Regions from separate parts of the Cryobacterium sp. CAN_C2 genome, predicted to be linked through region 3. Evidence: predicted binding sites of a transcription regulator. Region 3 holds the regulator's gene; each other region holds the start of a gene.
The links. Region 3 encodes LexA, which represses DNA repair genes until DNA is damaged. Its sites were predicted from a motif close to TCGAACANNTGTTCGA; they were not measured.

Region 1: a site for LexA is predicted at 2,279-2,294, ahead of IWX77_RS12495 (Rv2578c family radical SAM protein). Genes of this name have one in related genera too.
Region 2: a site for LexA is predicted at 1,984-1,999, ahead of IWX77_RS03295 (HNH endonuclease signature motif containing protein). Genes of this name have one in related genera too.

The regions. Positions count from the first base shown of each region.
Region 1 covers NZ_JADOUX010000015.1:72,067-77,804, forward strand. Annotated here, with positions in the region: gene IWX77_RS12490 (sensor histidine kinase) at 1-1,012, opposite strand, end outside; gene IWX77_RS12495 (Rv2578c family radical SAM protein) at 1,158-2,270, opposite strand; gene IWX77_RS12500 (DNA topoisomerase IB) at 2,559-3,716, shown strand; gene IWX77_RS12505 (hypothetical protein) at 3,803-4,201, shown strand; gene IWX77_RS12510 (hypothetical protein) at 4,218-4,496, shown strand; gene IWX77_RS12515 (hypothetical protein) at 4,563-4,925, opposite strand; gene IWX77_RS12520 (malate:quinone oxidoreductase) at 5,226-5,738, opposite strand, start outside.
Region 2 covers NZ_JADOUX010000003.1:35,521-41,258, forward strand. Annotated here, with positions in the region: gene IWX77_RS03295 (HNH endonuclease signature motif containing protein) at 69-1,898, opposite strand; gene IWX77_RS03300 (VOC family protein) at 2,265-2,693, shown strand; gene IWX77_RS03305 (ADP-dependent NAD(P)H-hydrate dehydratase) at 2,786-3,661, shown strand; gene IWX77_RS03310 (glycosyltransferase 87 family protein) at 3,708-4,997, shown strand; gene IWX77_RS03315 (thiamine-binding protein) at 5,007-5,309, shown strand; gene IWX77_RS03320 (MFS transporter) at 5,384-5,738, shown strand, end outside.
Region 3 covers NZ_JADOUX010000020.1:15,701-21,438, reverse strand. Annotated here, with positions in the region: gene IWX77_RS14225 (LysM peptidoglycan-binding domain-containing protein) at 1-362, opposite strand, end outside; gene lexA (transcriptional repressor LexA) at 654-1,358, shown strand; gene metE (5-methyltetrahydropteroyltriglutamate--homocysteine S-methyltransferase) at 1,452-3,812, opposite strand; gene IWX77_RS14210 (methylenetetrahydrofolate reductase) at 3,889-4,854, opposite strand; gene hflX (GTPase HflX) at 5,140-5,738, opposite strand, start outside.

The sequences.
Region 1 (5,738 bases), on a different contig from region 3:
CAACCTCGGCCGAAGCGACTCCGGCGTGCAGGATGACGTTGACGAGGCACTGTTGCAGGGCGAGACCGACGTCGCGGTCACTGTCGGCGTCGAGGCGGGCGAGGGCGTCGCGGTCGCCGGTGACCTCGACGACGAGTCCGCGGTCACGGCAGCGTTCGATGGTGATGTAGACGGCGCTGGACAGCCAGGAGTGGTTGGCGGTTGATTGCGCGGTCAGTGTGGGCTTCGGGGCTGTTGCACTGCGGGCGTCGATGTCGGTGAGCCAGTTCGTGTCGTGCAGGGTGGTCAGGGTGTCGTTCAGGCTCGCGCGCAGCCCCGGCGAGAGGGCGCCGGGCTCTTCGAGCGACAGGGCCACCAACTGGGCGACGGTCGTGTCGTTGAGCAGGGCGATGGCGCGGGTATCGAGGGCGTCGCGCAGCTGCCGGTTGGCGCCATCCTGGACCGCGCGGTGAATGGCGGGCTGGGCGGCGTTGCTCGCGCGCCGGTCGATGCCGGCGAGCACCATGACACCGACCAGCACGAGGTAGGTCGAGAGGGTGAACAGGTCGGGCCGATAGGGCACCGCAGTGCCGAGAATTGCCAGGAGCGCGGCGGCCTCGGCCAGGAGAAAGGCCGCGGTGCTCCAGAGCACGCCGGCGAGGGCGGTGGATCCGGCGCCGCCGACCATGACGAGCGCCATCTTGGGCAGGGCAACGAGGAACATATTCGACGCGGGAAATACGTCGGGAACGCCGAGCACGGTCAGGGTGAAAACATAGACGCCGAGGGTTCCCACGGCGAGAAAGGCGACGGCGAAGGCGATCCGGCGGTGCCGGGTGAAGAGCACGAGCAGGGCGCCCATGGCGACCACGACCACGGTGGTGATCCAGAGTTCGGGGCTGCGATTCAGGCTGAGGATGGCGACCGACACTGCCGCCGCCATGAGGCAGGTCAGCGCAAACCAGTGCGCGGCCCGGGCCAGGGCGCGCGCGAGCGTCAGCTGGACCAGATGGCCGGGTAACCCTAGAGACATATTTTCCCCCTGGTTCAGTATGCCACCGGCGTGGGGAGGGGTAGCGGGAGGGGGTAGCGGTATCCGCTCACCGGGCCCACCTCGGACACCGGGCCCAGGCTATCGTGGGCCCACTTTCCGAGCCCGGGTGGGGTTACGCGGCAGATCAGAACAGGGTGGGAGCCCGTTCGGGCGGGAGTTCGGCGGCGATCAGGGGCCGGGCGGCGGGGACGAACGTGGGGGTTGGGCGGGGGGCCGGCGGGGGCATCCGTTCTGGGGAGGCCGGCAGAGCGCTGGACCGCAGGCCGCCGGTGGCGGGGTCGACGACGCCGCGCTCGAGGCCGTGCGCGCGAATGAGCGGCTTGATGCGTGCGGCGAGCCAGGTGCGGTACTCCTTGGGCGCGTACTGGCCGCGGGCGTAGAGCTCCTGGTAGCGGCCGACGAGCTCGGGGTGCTCGCGGGCGAGCCACTGCAGGTACCAGTCCTTGACGGCGGGCTTGAGGTTGAGGCCGCTGTAGAGCACGCTCGTGGCGCCGGCCGCTTTGGCTTGCCGCAGGGCCTCATCGAGGTGGGCGCGGGTGTCAGTGAGGAACGGCAGAATCGGCATGAGGAAGACGCCGCAGTCGAGTCCGCGTTCGCGCACCGCGGTGACCGTGGCGAGGCGCGCCTTCGTGCTGGGAGTACCGGGCTCGACCGACTGCTGCAGATCGTCGTCATAGATTGCGATCGACATGGCCAGGTCGACAGGAACGTGCGCGCTCGCCTCGACGAGCAGGTCGAGGTCGCGGCGCAGCAGGGTGCCTTTGGTGAGAATGGAGAGGGGAGTGTTGCTGTCGGCGAGCGCCGCGATGATGCCGGGCATGAGCCGGTAGCGCCCCTCGACGCGCTGGTACGGGTCGGTGTTTGTGCCGAGGGCCACCGGGTGCCTCCCCCACGTAGGTTTCGCGAGCTCCTTTCTGAGCACCTCGGCCACGTTGACCTTCACGATGATCTCGCTGTCGAAATCTTTGCCGGCGTCGAGGTCGAGGTACTGGTGGGTGGGCCTTGCGAAGCAGTAGGTGCAAGCGTGCGAACAGCCACGATAGGGGTTGATCGTGTACCCGAACGGCAGCGCGCTCTGCCCGGGCACGTGGTTGAGGGCGGACTTGGCGAGGATCTCGTGAAAGGTGATTCCGGCGAACTCGGGCGTTTGCACGCTGCGCACGAGGTTGTTCAGGCGAGCGAGGCCGGGCAGCGCGCCGACCTGTTCGGCCTGTAGTTCCTGCCCACTCCACCGCATGATGCTAGTCGAACACAGGTTCTAGTGAATTGCAAGTGCTCTGCGAATCAGCCGGAGCAGGGCGGATGCAGTGGGCCGCGTCGTTCCCAGGTGGTCGTGTGCGCGCCTGGCGACACTCGTGGGGGAAGAAGGCACGTGATCTACCCTGCGCCCGCTTTCAAACACGGCCCGCGCAGGCCCGCGCCCGCTCGGTGCGGCGCGTACGACCCGCGGTACGGCATCAGCCTTCGCGCTGGGTGGAGCAAGTCGCAGTACTGTTTCCGGCATGCGAGCAGAGACGGCACGTGCATGACCCGGCTACGACGCAGCGACCCGACCCGGCCGGGATACACCCGGCGACGCTCGGGTACGGGGTTCAGCTACCGCGACCCCGCCGGGGACCGCGTCACCGAGAAAGAACTGCGCGAGCGGTTCGCAGCCCTGGCGATTCCGCCGGCGTGGACCGAGGTGTGGATCTCGTCGCACCCCAACGGGCACATCCAGGCGATCGGCATCGACGCGGCCGGGCGCCGCCAATACATCTACCATCCGGTCTGGCGGGAACAGAAGAACCGACTCAAGTTCGAACGTGCCCTGCAGCTGGCCGAATCGCTGCCGAGGGTGCGCGGCCAGGTCACGCGGGAACTGCGCGGAGACGGCCCGCCGCGCAGCCGAGCGCTCGCCGCGGCGTTTCGCATGCTCGACCTCGCCTCACTGCGCATCGGCAGCGAGCGCTACGCCGACACCTATGGCAGCCACGGGCTCTCGACCCTCCTCTGCTCGCACGTCGCGGTGCGCGGCGACGTGGTGCACCTGAATTTTCCGGCCAAGAGCGGGCAGCAATTTCAGGGCGTAATAACGGATGCGGACCTCGCGACCTATCTGCGCGCCCGGCTGCACGACCGCCCGGCCGCACCACTGCTCTCATGGGTGTTGGATGATGTGGAGGGCGCCGTCTCGGCCGCCGACATCAACGATTTCATCAAGGAACGCACCGGCGGCGAGTTCACCGCGAAAGACTTTCGCACCCTGCGGGGCACGGCCGCCGCCGCGCAGAGCCTGGCGCAGAGCCTGGCGCAGAGCCTGGCAGCCGGGACCCAGCCGGCGGCGTCCGCTGCGCTGTTTGCTGCACCGGCCTCGTCTGGTGCACGGGCGTCTGCGGCTGCGCCGGCCTCGTCTGGTGCACGGGCGTCTGCGGCTGCGCCGGCCTCGTCTGGTGCACGGGCGGCGTCCGCTGCCCGGCCGCCGCGTGCGGCGACGCGCAGCCGTCGCGCCGACGACCGCGCCATTGCCGAAGCGATGCGGCAGGCCGCTGATGTTCTCGGCAACACGCCGGCGATCGCGCGCACGAGTTACGTTGATCCGCGAATTGTCGACCTGTTTCGCGCGGGTGAAACCGTTGACCCCGCGGGCCGAGTCTCGGTCGAAACAGCGCTGCGCGCGCTCCTCCTCGGCGAGGGAGCGTAAATGTTACTGAATGTCATCCGTTCGGGGTATAACTTGTATGCCGCCCAGCCGGGGCGTTTGCTGTCGCCGTTTAGAAAGGTATGCCCGTGACCCACGACTCTGACCCCATTGAAGAGCCCCCACTCGACGCTCCTGATACCGGATCGACGCCCGTTGTACCCAGCTCACCCAGCAATCCCGACCAGCTCGTCGGACCGGACGGCCCCGACGGCCCGGCCGAGGAACACACCGGCTCGGCCGTTCCGGTCGCCAGCGCGAGCACCGGGCCCGATGGGCCCGCCCCCAGCCAGGAGGGATCGACACCCGGAGAAGCCGCCGTGGCGACCCCGGCAGACTCAGACAGCGACACCGAAGACGACCAAGACAACCTCGACAACGAGGCGAATCTCGACGATATCGATCCCGCCGACAACCCGTCGAACCCCGATCTGGTCGGCCACGACCGGGCCGAAGAAGACCCGCCCCGCACCGAACCCACCACATAACCCATAGGAGTCCCCCATGAAAGGCAAATTACTGTTCCTCGCCGGCATCGCGACGGGCTTCGTGCTCGGATCCAAGGCTGGCCGCCAGGCCTACGACCGCATCAGCGCGAAAGCTCACGGGCTGTGGGGCGACCCCGCCACGCAGAAGGTCATCTCGCAGGCCGAGTCCATCGCCCGCGACGCTGCATCCGTGGCACAGACCACGGTGAGCGATCTGCTGGACCGCACCGAGGCATCCATCAAGAAAGAGCGCAGAACCAACCCCACAACGGATGCCGAAAGCTACGAAATATAGGCGACCGCGCGGCGCCAACACCCCGGCTGATGCGCCCGGCGCGGGGTGTCGGCTGCGGAGTATCGGCTAGTTCGTGACGCGTGCGCCGGACTGGGCAACTGGCGTCGCATAGGGCGTGACGCGTGATACGGCCGGCTTGCTGGGCCGCGGTATCGAGCCAGGCCTTGTGCCCGATGTTGGCGCACCCCGAGCGAGAAAGCTCGCCTGTGCCCGGTCGAACGACGAGTAGAACCACCTCGTGGTGAGCACGCCAAGCTTGGTCACCTCATAGGCGTCTCCGCTTTGCTGGATGACTCCGAGCAGAGCGGCCGGGTCGCCGTCAAGAAACTGCTGATCTCGCACCAACCATTCCGTCGGTGTGAGCTGAAGGATACCGAGCTGCGATACGCGCAGATTCTCCGCATCCGAAACGCCATTGTTCGGGTTCACTTGCCGCCTCCGGGCCGCTTTGGGCCTTAAGTAAACATCCGCTAACTGCCGCATTCAAGGGGTTGACAGGACCCTCATACCGAACTTCGATGGCGCTCCGCGTCAATCGCCGCTGAGGACGGCGGGCGCCGCAACCTCCCCCGGCAGGCCAGCAACCGGCCCGACCGGGGGTTAGTTCAAAAAATCCATCGGACGGCCAGACCCGAGCCGCCAAATTCCAGGTTGGCCGAGGCCCTCTCCCGGCAAATTTCCTGAACTGGCCACGCACGACCTCCGGAAACCGGCGCCGAGCCTCGAGTACTAGTTGCTGAGGTGCAGAACCTCGGCGGTCGCAGCGAGCGAGGCAGCAGCAGCTGCCGGATCGTCGGACAACTTGGTGCCGTAACTCGGGATCATCTGGCGGATGCGCGGCTTCCAGCCCTCAATGCGGTCGGGGAAGCAGCGGGCCAGCAGGTCCACCATGATCGGCGCGGCCGTGGAAGCTCCCGGCGAGGCGCCGAGCAGGCCGGCGATCGAGCCGTCGGACGAGGTGATGACCTCGGTGCCGAACTGCAGCACTCCCCCGAGCTTGGCATCTTTCTTCATCACCTGTACACGCTGGCCGGCCGTGATGAGCTCCCAGTCGTCGGAGACCGCGGCGGGAATGAATTCGCGCAGGGCCTTGAACTTGGCGTTGCGCGACGCGAACACCTCGCCGATCAGGTATTTCATGAGGTCGAAGTTGTGGCGAGCGACGGCGAGCATCGGGCCGAGATTGTGCGCACGAATAGAGAATGGCAGGTCGAACCAGGTGCTGGTCTTCAGGAACTTCGG
Region 2 (5,738 bases), on a different contig from region 3:
CCCGTGTCTGGCCATTGTCGTCGGTGCGCCCACACGGGCAGCGGCCGGGTTCAGTTTCGGTCCCGAGTTCAGTTGCGCCAGTCGCCCGGTGGGTGACCCGGTCTCGGGTCGCGCCCATATCGTTGGTCAAGCGTGCCTCGTTGGTCGCGCCCATATCGTTGGTCAAGCGTGCCTCGTTGGTCGCGCCCATTCCGTTGGTCGCGCCCATATCGTTGGTCAAGCGTGCCTCGTTGGTCGCGCCTATTCCGTTGGTCGCGCCCATTCCGTTGGTCAAGCGTGCCTCGTTGGTCGAGCTGGTCTCGTTGGTCGGGCGTGTTTCGTTGGTCGAGTGTGTCAAGACCGCCATCGCGTGCCTCGCTCTTGTTGTCGGTGCCGGCTCCGGTGAGATGAACCGCCGTTGGGTCGAGTCGGAGGTCCTCGGTCATGAGGGGGTTTTTGCTGGGGAGTGCGATGAGCGTCTGCTCGGGGTCGATTTCGGCTGGGGGTTGCAGCCAGTACTGGCTGGCTTTGTGGAGTACTTTCCAGCCCCGGTTGTGAAGGAGCAGGTGGTGTGGGGCGCAGAGCAGGATGGCGTGGTCGATGTTGGTGAGGCCGTGGTCGGTGAGCCAGTTTTCGATGTGGTGGGTTTCGGTCCAGGAGGGTGGTTGGTCGCAGCTGGGCCAGCGGCATCCGCCGTCGCGTACCGCGAGGGCGTGGCGTTGGGCGGTGGTGAAGAGGCGTTGGTCGCGGCCGATGTTGAGGGGTTGCCCGGTGTGGTCGAAGAGAATTCCGAGGTAGCCGGAGCCGCACAGGTGCCGGTCGATCGTCTCACCGGACACCGGGGCAGGGTTGCCCTCCAGGTATCCAAACGCTGACTTGCCACTGCTGCTGCCGCCGCTGGGGATAGTGGGGCGGTTGTGTTCGGTGACGATGACGCGTACGGAGGGGCGGCGGCCGCCGAAAAGGGTGTTGGGGTCGGCGTCGGCGCCGAGTGTGAGCAGTTGGGTGAAGGAATCGGCGGCGATCTGGTCGAGGGTGCGCGGGTCGTCTTTCACGCTCTGCGCCCACGCTGCCCGCTCTGGGTCAACGAACCTGACGCCGCCGCGGCGCGGGCTGGTCAGTGCGTCGTAGGCCGCCAACCACAGTTCGCCCTGCTCCGGTGGTAGCAGGGCGTGGAGGGTGACCATGCCGTCAGCGCGTCGCCACAGCGACCAGCTCGTGTCGTCGCGCGCTTGTTTTTCCCGCGCGAGAACGCCGGCTGCGTCGAGGTCGTCGCGCAGCCGCCGGGCGCGTTTGTAGGCCTGTTCGGTGTTCATCCCCGGAGCCGTGGCCAGCAGCACGCGTAGGGCCGCGGCGAGTTTCTCGGCGGTGATGGCTTGGTCCAGGGTGCCCAGGCCCCGCAGTAGGGCGTCGGCGACGCCGGGCGAGACACGGCCGTCAGCGACGGCGTGCACGATCGGCGCCTGCCACGGCACCGGCAGCACGACCGGCAGCACGACCGGCAGCGGCGCGACCGGCGGTGCCGGGGATAACGGCGCCGCGTCACGCGCGGCGTCGGCCGCCAGCCGTTCGGCCGCCAGCCGTTCGGCGGTCTCGGTGTCGCTCATCAGCACCCCGACCGCGAGTAGCCGGCCGGCGTCGATGCGGCTCAGGCCTGTGGCGTGCTGCACCATCAACGTCGGATTACCAAACCCCTGCCGCGCCGCCAGACCGGACTGGCCCCACTGCGGCCGGGACCGCTCGGCAATCGTGCCCGCCAGCAACGCCGCCGCCGTATTACTCAGCCGCAACAGATCAGCGATCGGACCCCGAGCGGCAAGCACCTGCGCATCCGACAGACGGCTGAACTCGGCGCTCGAACCCCCCAGCGCCGCCACGGCGGCGGCGGCCTGTGTTAGTTCCAGTGCCACGTTGTTCATGATTCAACCCAACATCCACCCACCGACATTCCCGAGGAAAAATCAGGAATATCGACCCGAAAAGCCGAAAGTCGCGAAAGAAAACTCAAAGAAATGTTTCAAGGATCAATTCGCCACGACGGACAGGCCAGATTACGGGACAGCCTCGCCGACCTGGAACGTCGCAGCCTGGCGGTCATGGAGGAATAACCGGGTTGGCCCCAGGTCGATCCCCCAGATAGCGCGGAAACGCTTCGCCGACACAGCCCGAGACTGACCCGCGCTGGGCCGGTGACTTGCGGATACCCCTCGCACCTCGCCAAGGCGGCGGGACGGGGGTAAAATACTTCCTGAAAAATGCACAGTGGGTGCAGAAAGGGAAAGCTCATGTTCAGCCAATTAGAAACCTACTCGGTACTTCCCGCACGTGATCTGGCACGTGCCCGGCGCTTCTACAAGGACGTGCTCGGTATGGAACCCGATGAAGAGCGGGTGGAGGGGTTGCTTTATCGCACCCCGAAAGGCGCCGCGATTATGGTCTACGAAACCGACAATGCCGGCACCGCGGCCAACACCGCGATCGCATTCGTCACAGACGATATCGACGCTGAGGTCGCCGCCCTGCGCGGTCGTGGCGTCACGTTCCAGGAATACGATTTTCCGGGATTGAAAACTGAAGACGGCATCGCGACGATGAATGAGGAACGTGCGGCGTGGTTCAAAGACACCGAGGGCAACATCATCTGCGTGTCGCAGACCCCGGCGTCCGATCGCCGCCCCATGCGGGAGCGCGAAGAATCGCAGTCGGCACACTGAACCGGCCCCAGCTGGCCGCCGCTGTCGACGGCCAGCGCCGGGGCATCCGCTTGAGGTGGCCGGGGCCAGCCAAAACGACCTATCGTGGAGGCATGGTGAAACCGTGTGGCTGGCTCGAATGGGAGGCTGAACAGGCCCGCGACTGGATCTCCCGGCCGGAGGCCGGTGACGACAAATACTCGCGCGGAGTGCTCGGAGTGCGCACCGGCTCCAGGGACTACCCGGGTGCCGCCGTGCTCGGTGTCGACGCGGCCGTGCGAACCGGCCTCGGCATGGTTCGCTACCTCGGTCCGCGCCGCGCCGCCACCCTCGTGCTGCAGCGCCGTCCCGAGATCGTGACCGTGCCCGGCCGCGTGCAAGCGTGGCTGCTCGGCTCCGGCATCAACTCGACCACGAGATCGGATGCCGTCACCACCGCCCTCAGGGCGGCGCTCGCCGAGGGCCTGCCCACCGTCCTCGACGCGGGCGCCCTCGACCTGATGTCGCGCGCGATCGGGCCGACCGTGATCACCCCGCACGCTGGCGAACTGGCCGTGATGCTCGCGAATGAGGCCAAGCCGGGCTCCGCCTCGCAGATCGCCGCGAACCCGGGCGAGTGGGCCATTCGTGCCGCGCGTCTGTTCGACGTGACGGTGCTGCTCAAGGGGGCCGTCACCCACGTGGCATCGCCGTCGGGCGCTCGGCTGACCGTGTCGACCGGGCCGGCCTGGCTGGCCACGGCCGGGTCGGGCGACGTGCTCGGCGGAATTCTCGGGGCGCTCCTGGCCACCCATTCCGACCAGCTCGAAGCGGATGCCGCCTCCCTCGCCCCGCTCGTAGCCACCGCCGCGCTCCTGCATGCCGAAGCCGCGAACCTGGCTTCCGCCGGTGGTCCGATCGCGGCCCTCGACGTGGCCGATGCCGTGCCGCGGGCCGTCGCTGCGTTCCTGGGCCACGGGATCGATCCGGGACCACGCCCGACCCGTTAGAGCGGGACGCGATGCGGCGAAGCGGTTGCCTGTGCGAAAGTAAAGCGTGCGAATTCACGACGAGACCCGCAGCGACACCATACCGCGGCCCACGCGGCCGGTTCTGCGGCATCCGCGCGCCGCGCTGTGGTCGGCTTTCGCGCTCGTGCACCTGCTGCTGATCGTTTTGGCCCTGTTCGGGCCCGGGCATCCGCTCGGCGATGTCAGGGTCGTTTACCGCGGCTGGGCGGAGAACGCGGTGGCTGGCAGCCTCGTCGGAATCACCGAGAACTTCGTGTACCCGGTGCTCGCCCTGGTGCCGATCGTCAGCGCGTTCGTCCTCGGAGGTGCGGCCTACCTCGGAACCTGGTTTGTACTGGTGACCGGGTTGAACGCCGGGGCATTTTTCGTGCTTGTGCGCTCACACCAACGAGCGGCCTGGTGGTGGCTGGTCTTTCTAGCCCTGCTCGGTCCGATCGCGCTCCTCCGCATCGACTCGGTCACGGTGCCGCTCTGCATCGTCGCCCTGCTCTGGCTGCGCCGCCGCCCACTGTGGGGCACGATGCTGCTCACACTTGCGACCTGGATCAAGATCTGGCCGGTCGCGGCGCTCGCCGCCCTGTTCGTGGCGTCGCGACTGCGCTGGCGGATGCTCGGGGTCGCCGCTGCGGTCACCGCGGCGGTCGTCGCTGTGGCCGCGACGCTCAGCCTGAGCCGAGGAAGCGGCATTCACGTGCTGAGTTTCGTGGCCGAGCAGGCGGGCCGGGGGATCCAGATCGAATCGCCCGTCGCCGGGCCGTGGCTCTGGCAGGCCGTGCTCGGAGTGAACGGCAGTTTCATCTACTACGACCGCCAGCTTCTCACATTTCAGGTCGCCGGCACGGGCACCACGATCATGAGCGCCGTGATGACTCCGCTGCTGGCGCTCGCCGCCGCCGCCGTGCTGCTGCTCGGCCTGCGGGCCCAGCGCCGGGGTGCGGGCTGGCTGGCGGTTCTGCCGCCGTTGACGCTCGCGTTGACGGTGACCCTGATCGCGTTCAACAAGGTTGGTTCGCCGCAGTTCATCAGCTGGCTGGCCGCTCCGATCATTCTGGGGATCGTGGTGAACGGCCGGCCCTGGCGCACACCGGCGTTGCTCGGGCTTGCGCTGGCCGCCCTCACCCAGGTCGTCTACCCCTACCTGTATTACTGGGTGCTCGTGGCCAATCCGTTCTTGGTGCTCGTGCTGAGCCTGCGTAACCTGCTCGAGTTCGTGCTGCTCGGCTGGGCGCTCCGAGCCCTGTATCGACTCAGGCCACCGCGGGGCGAACCCGCATCCGTTGGCCCACACCTTACCGCCACCGACCACAACATTTAGGGAGACACCATGCTCGTAGCTTTTTCTGTCGCACCGTCCGGTGCCGCCGACTCGCAGGGATCCGTGCACGATGCGGTCGCCGCCGCCGTGCGCATCGTGCGCGAATCCGGCCTGCCCAACCACACCGATTCCATGTTCACCACCATCGAGGGCGACTGGGACGAGGTCTTTGCCGTCATCAAGGCGGCGACCGAGGCGGTGAGCGCATTCGGACCGCGCGTTTCCCTCGTGCTCAAGGCCGACATCCGTCCCGGGCACACCGGCGAGCTGACCGGCAAGCTGGAGCGTCTGGAGACCGCCCTCGACGCCTGAGATCGCGGAGTGATCTGCAGGTTCGCCGGGGGCCAGACCCCACACGCGAGCAGGCCGAGGCTTAGGCTTATCGCATGCCCCTCACTCCTGACGGGTCGACGCAGCTGTCGTCGACCCGAATTCGTCTTGCCCTCCTCGCCCTCGCCCTCGGCGGCTTCGGCATCGGCGCAACTGAATTCGTCGCCATGGGTCTGCTGCCGAACCTCGCCGCCGACCTGCTGCCGGGCCTCTACGCCAGCGCACCGGATGCCGCCAACGCGCAGGCCGGCTGGCTCATCTCGGCCTACGCCCTCGGCGTTGTCGTCGGAGCGCCGACGATTGCCGCGGCCGCTGCCCGCTGGCCGCGCAAACAATTGCTGCTCGGTCTGCTGACCGCGTTCACCCTCGGCACCATCGCCTCGGCACTGCTGCCCACCTTCGAGACCGTGC
Region 3 (5,738 bases):
GTCAGAGTGTTCAAGCGTTTAATGTCGGCGACAACATCGCGCGGGTCGGTGGACGGCGAGATCTCCTCGGCGAGGTCCCAGAGAGTCTGGCCTGGTTCGACCGTGATGAACTGAGCGGAACCGACGTCGGTGGGCGAGTAGGCCAACGTCGCGACAACGCCGGATTCGGTCGTGTACGACATGAGGTCGATGCCCGCGGCGGAATCCGACGCGCCGGCCGCACCCCCGTTGAGGGCAAAGGCGACGGAACCGATCACGAGCGGCACGGCCGCGAGGGTCGTGAGAACCACTCGACCGCGGCGGGTGAGGCGAAGACGGGTGACGGGGGCGAAAGGTACTGCGGGTGCACATGCTGTGGTCATGTCAAACCTCCAAGGTCGGCGGGCTGCAAGTCTCGTATTCGGCCCTCGGCCGGGAAGACCAAATACGAAACTATGTTCCGAATATAACTTCGAACAATCAAACATGCAAGCTTTTTCTGGTCTCGGCCCGGCTTTCTGCGCAACACACTCGAATAAGTGTTTGTTTCAGGGCGGAGAACTGGATAAACTTTCGATAGGTCAATTGCTTGATTCACACTCAACCAGACACCACCGACATTCCCGTGAAACACAGTTTCAGGACACAAGAGACCGACTCCAGGAGGGCACATCGTGACACAGGACACCAGCGGTACCCGAGACAAGGGCGGCACTCGGCGCCGCAAGAGTTTGAGCCAACGCCAGCTCGCTATTCTCGACGTGATTCAACGTTCGGTGAGCTCGCGCGGCTACCCGCCGAGCATGCGAGAGATCGGTGACGCCGTCGGTCTCGCCTCGCTGTCGAGCGTGACCCACCAGCTCAACCAGCTTGAACTCAGCGGATATTTGCGCCGCGACCCGAATCGCCCCCGGGCGCTCGAAGTACTCATTGAGATTCAGCGTGCCCCCGAAGACGTCGGCACCGGCGACCAGGACAGCTTTCACCCGGGCGTGCAGGTCGGCGACGCCGCGATGGTTCCGCTCGTCGGTCGCATAGCCGCCGGCATCCCGATCACGGCCGACCAGCAGATCGACGAGATTTTCCCGCTCCCCCGGCAGCTCGTGGGCCAGGGCGAGCTGTTCATGCTCAAGGTCGTCGGTGAGTCGATGATCGATGCCGCGATCTGCGACGGCGACTGGGTCGTCGTTCGCCAGCAGAAGACCGCGGAGAACGGCGAGATCGTCGCGGCCATGCTCGACAACGAGGCCACCGTGAAGGTATTGCGCAAGCGCGACGGTCACACCTGGCTGCTGCCGCGCAACAGTAACTTCGAACCGATCGTCGGTGACTTTGCCGACATCCTCGGCAAGGTCGTCGCGGTGCTGCGCTCGGTCTAAACGCCCAAGCGGCACCGTGGGTCGAGGCGATACCCGTGGGTTGAGCCTGTCGAGACCATCACACGATGTGGTCTCGACAGGCTCGACCTCCGCTTAGGTGCGAACCGCTGCGCCGCGGCGTTCGCGCACCACCCGGGTCGCGGCGAGCATGTTGTGCAGAGACTGCACGGTCTCGTCGTAGCCGCGCGTCTTCAGCCCGCAGTCCGGGTTCACCCAGACCTGGCGTTCGGGAATCGATTTCAGGGCGGTTTCGAGCAGGGTGGTCAGCTCGTCAACGCTCGGTACTCGCGGCGAATGAATGTCATAGATGCCGGCTCCGATACCATGGTCGAACCCTCCGGCCTCGATCTCCTGCACCACCTCCATGCGCGACCGGGCCGCTTCAATGCTCGTCACGTCGGCGTCGAGGTTGCGGATGGCCTCGATAACGACGCCGAACTCCGAGTAACACAGGTGCGTATGAATCTGGGTTGCATCCGCCACCCCGGCCGTGGCCAGCCGAAAGGAGCCGACCGACCAGTCGAGGTAGTCGACGTGGTCCTTCGTCTTCAGCGGCAGCAATTCCCGCAGGGCCGGTTCGTCGACCTGAACGATCTTAATTCCCGCGGCCTCGAGGTCGCCGATTTCATCGCGCAGGGACAGGGCTACCTGGCGGGCGGTCTCGCCGAGCGGCTGGTCATCGCGCACGAACGACCAGGCCAGAATCGTCACCGGCCCCGTGAGCATGCCCTTGACCGGCTTTGCGGTGAGGCTCTGCGTGTACACCGACCAGTCCACCGTGATCGGTGCCGGGCGCGACACGTCGCCCCACAGAATAGACGGCCGGGTGCAGCGGCTGCCGTAGGACTGCACCCAGCCGTTCTCGGTCACGGCAAACCCGTCGAGGTTCTCAGCGAAGTATTGCACCATGTCGTTGCGTTCGGGTTCGCCGTGCACGAGCACGTCGAGTCCGATCTCTTCCTGCAGCGCGACGACCCGCCCAATCTCCTCGCGCATCAGGTCGCGGTAGTCATCCGCCGCAAGAGTTCCCTTGAGAAACTGGGCACGCGCCCGGCGAATATCGGCGGTCTGCGGGAACGATCCAATCGTGGTCGTCGGCAGCGGCGGCAGCTGCAGCGCCGCATCCTGGGCGCTCAGGCGTACGGCGTAGTCGCCACGGGTGAAGTCGGCGTCGGTCAGTGCGGCGACACGGGTGCGCACGGACCCGTCGCGCACGCCGGGAGCGCTCCGCCTTGCCACCAGTGCCTCAGCGGCTTCGGCGAGGGGCACCGCGATGGCGGCCCGTCCGGCGGTGAGGCCGAGCGCGAGGGTGGAGACCTGGCCGACTTTTTGGTCTGCGAAGGCCAGCCAGCTGGTCAGCGAGCCCGGCAACGACGCTTCATCCCGCACGTCATGCGGCACGTGCAACAGCGAGGTCGAGGTTGAGACAGAGACGGAGTCGGATAGCCCGCGCACGCTCTCTGCGGTTTCGAAGGCGCCGGCCAGGTCGCCGCGCCAGATGTTGTGCCCGTCGATCACCCCGGCAACGATGGTTTTTCCAGACAGCCCGGGCACCGCCTGCGGCAGGGTTCCCCGCACCAGGTCAACGCCGATCGCTTCAACGGCAGTGGCGGCGAGCACCGGCAGGGCGTCATCGAGGCTGCCGTAGGGTGCCGCGACGAACAGGGCGGGTCGCCCGGTCAGCCGGCCGAGCACCCCATAAACGGATGCGACGGCCGCCAGCGTCTTTGCCCGCGGCACGTCGATGGTTTCGCTGACCAGGCCCGGCTCGTCGAGCTGCACCCACTCGACGCCGGCATCCGCTAGCCGGCCCAGGAGCGCCGCGTAGACGGGAAGGAGATCGTCGAGGCGCGACAGCGGGGAGAAAGCGGCCGGGGCCTCGTCGCTGGCCTTACTGAGCAGGAGAAAGGTGACCGGTCCGACGAGCACTGGGCGGGTGAGAAACCCGGCCGCCTTGGCCTCGATAAATTCGCGCACGATGCGGTCGCTGGCCAGGGAGAAAACGGTCTCCGGGCCGATCTCGGGCACGAGGTAGTGGTAGTTGGAGTCGAACCACTTGGTCATTTCGAGCGGCAGGTTCTCGCCCTCGCCCCGAGCGAGGGTGAAGTACCCGGCCAGGTCGATTTTTCCGTCCGTGCCGACGAGGGAGGCGAACCGGGCGGGAATCGCGCCGACGGCAACGATGGTGTCAAGCACCTGGTCGTAGTACGAGAACGACTCGGGGATCGACGAGTCGGTACGGCCGAGTCCAAGATCAAGAAGCCGGTCGCGGGTGGTCTGGCGCAGCCCGGCGGCCACATTCTCGAGGGCGGTGGCGTCGATCGTTCCCGCCCAGAACGCTTCGACGGCTTTTTTCAGCTCCCGCCGTCGTCCGATGCGCGGGTAGCCGAGGACGGTGCCGGTGGGGAAGGCGGGAGATGCGGGAGATGCGGGAAATGCGGGCGAAATGGTCATGAGAATTCCTTCACTGGAGCATTGGTCGCTAAACGGTCAGAGGCAACGAACGTGATGGGTGGGCCTACGCGCAGGCCTAGGGCATAGCAGCGGGCACCGGTAGTGCCCCACACCCCTCAAGCACGTGTAGCACGGTGTCATGCTGGTTGAACGCGTAGAGGTGGAGTCCGGGGGCACCGCCCGCGAGAACGTCCTGGCCGAGGCGCACGGCGTAGTCGATGCCGATCTGGCGCTGACCTTGCTCGCTCGGTTCGATCTCAAGCTGGATGGATAGTTCGGCTGGCAGCTTTTCGCCGGAGAGCTGCAGGATGCGGCGCAACCGGTTCGGGCTGGTCACCGGCATGATGCCGGGAAGAATGGGAAAGAGCACCCCGGCGGAGCGAGCCCGTTGGATGAAGCTCAGGTAGACATCGGCGTGGAAAAACAGCTGGGTGATCGCGAGGTTCGCTCCGGCGGCCTGCTTGGCCAGCAGTGTGTCAATATCCTGGCTGACCGACCGGGAGTTGGGGTGTCCGTTCGGAAAGGCCGCGACTCCGATGCGCACCTTGCTACGTTCGGTCTTCACCCCGCGGGCGCCGGGCAGACCGGGAATCACGGTCTCGATGTACGGCACCCGTTCGGTCTGCACCCGGTGGATGAGCTGTACCAGCTCTCCCGCGCTGTGCAGGTCGCCGAGAAACGTGGTGTCCCCCTCGAGCGCGCCCCTCGGTGCGTCGCCGCGAATGGCCAGAAAGCTGCGAATGCCGGCGTCGAGAAATTCGCGAATGAGCCGGCTGGCCTCTGCGTGCGAGGAGTCGACGCAGGTGAGGTGGGCCATCGCATCCACTGCTGTGTGGTCCTTGATGTAGCGCAGAACGTCAAGGGAGGAGGTGCGCGAGGAGCCGTTGGCACCATAGGTGACCGAGATGAACTCGGGGCCAGCAGCGGCCAGATGATCGATGGTGCGCGTGAGAGCGGATGCTGCGGCCGCCGATTTCGGCGGGTACACCTCGAAGGAGAACGCCGGGCGGGCGTAACACGCGGAATTCCTGGTCTCGGTCATGGTTCCTCCTTCGGCAGAAGCGGCACAGCGTGTAGTGGCCGGGCGGCCGCGGACACGCCAAGACCGGCGGTTCTTCGCGGGCGGATGCCGGGCTCGGCTGTCGCTCCATGCCGGGGATTGAATTCCGTCGGCAACGATTGACTAGACACTAACAACACGGACGCCGACGTGGGCAAATATGACAGTTCGTGTCATCAGGCGGGTACTGTTGCGGCGCAGCGCTGCTGCGGCCAACACAAAACGGCCGCACGCCGCCGCGGTTCTTACGCCGACGACGGCGAAAAGCTAAGCAGAGAGCGAGGGAAGAATGACGAACGGGGCGAACTGCGGCTCGATCTCGGGGGTGACGAACGCCGTGACGTGGGTCCCGGTCTCCAGGTATTCGGTCGTCTCGATGCGACCCAGGTCGTGCAGAACTGCGATGAGGTCGCCGCGGTCGTAGGGAATGAGCAGGTCGAGTTCGATCTGCGGCGTCGGCAGCAGCAACGCCACCGCGGCGAGCACGGTGTCGATGCCCTCACCGGTGCGGGCCGATACGAACGTCGCCTTCGGTTCCAGGCCGCGCAGCACGAGCCGGTCATCGTCGGTGATCAGATCGCTCTTGTTGAAGACGACCAGTTCGGGAATGTCGCGGGCGCCGACCTCAGAAATGACGTCGCGCACGGTGGCGAGTTGGGCGACCGGGTCGGGGTGTGATCCGTCGACGACGTGCACGATCACGTCGGCGTCGGCGACCTCTTCCAGGGTGGAGCGGAAGGCTTCGACCAGTTGGTGCGGCAGGTTGCGAACGAAGCCGACCGTGTCGGTGAGGGTGTACAAGCGTCCGTCGGCGGTCGTCGACTTACGCACGGTCGCGTCGAGGGTCGCGAACAGGGAGTTCTCGA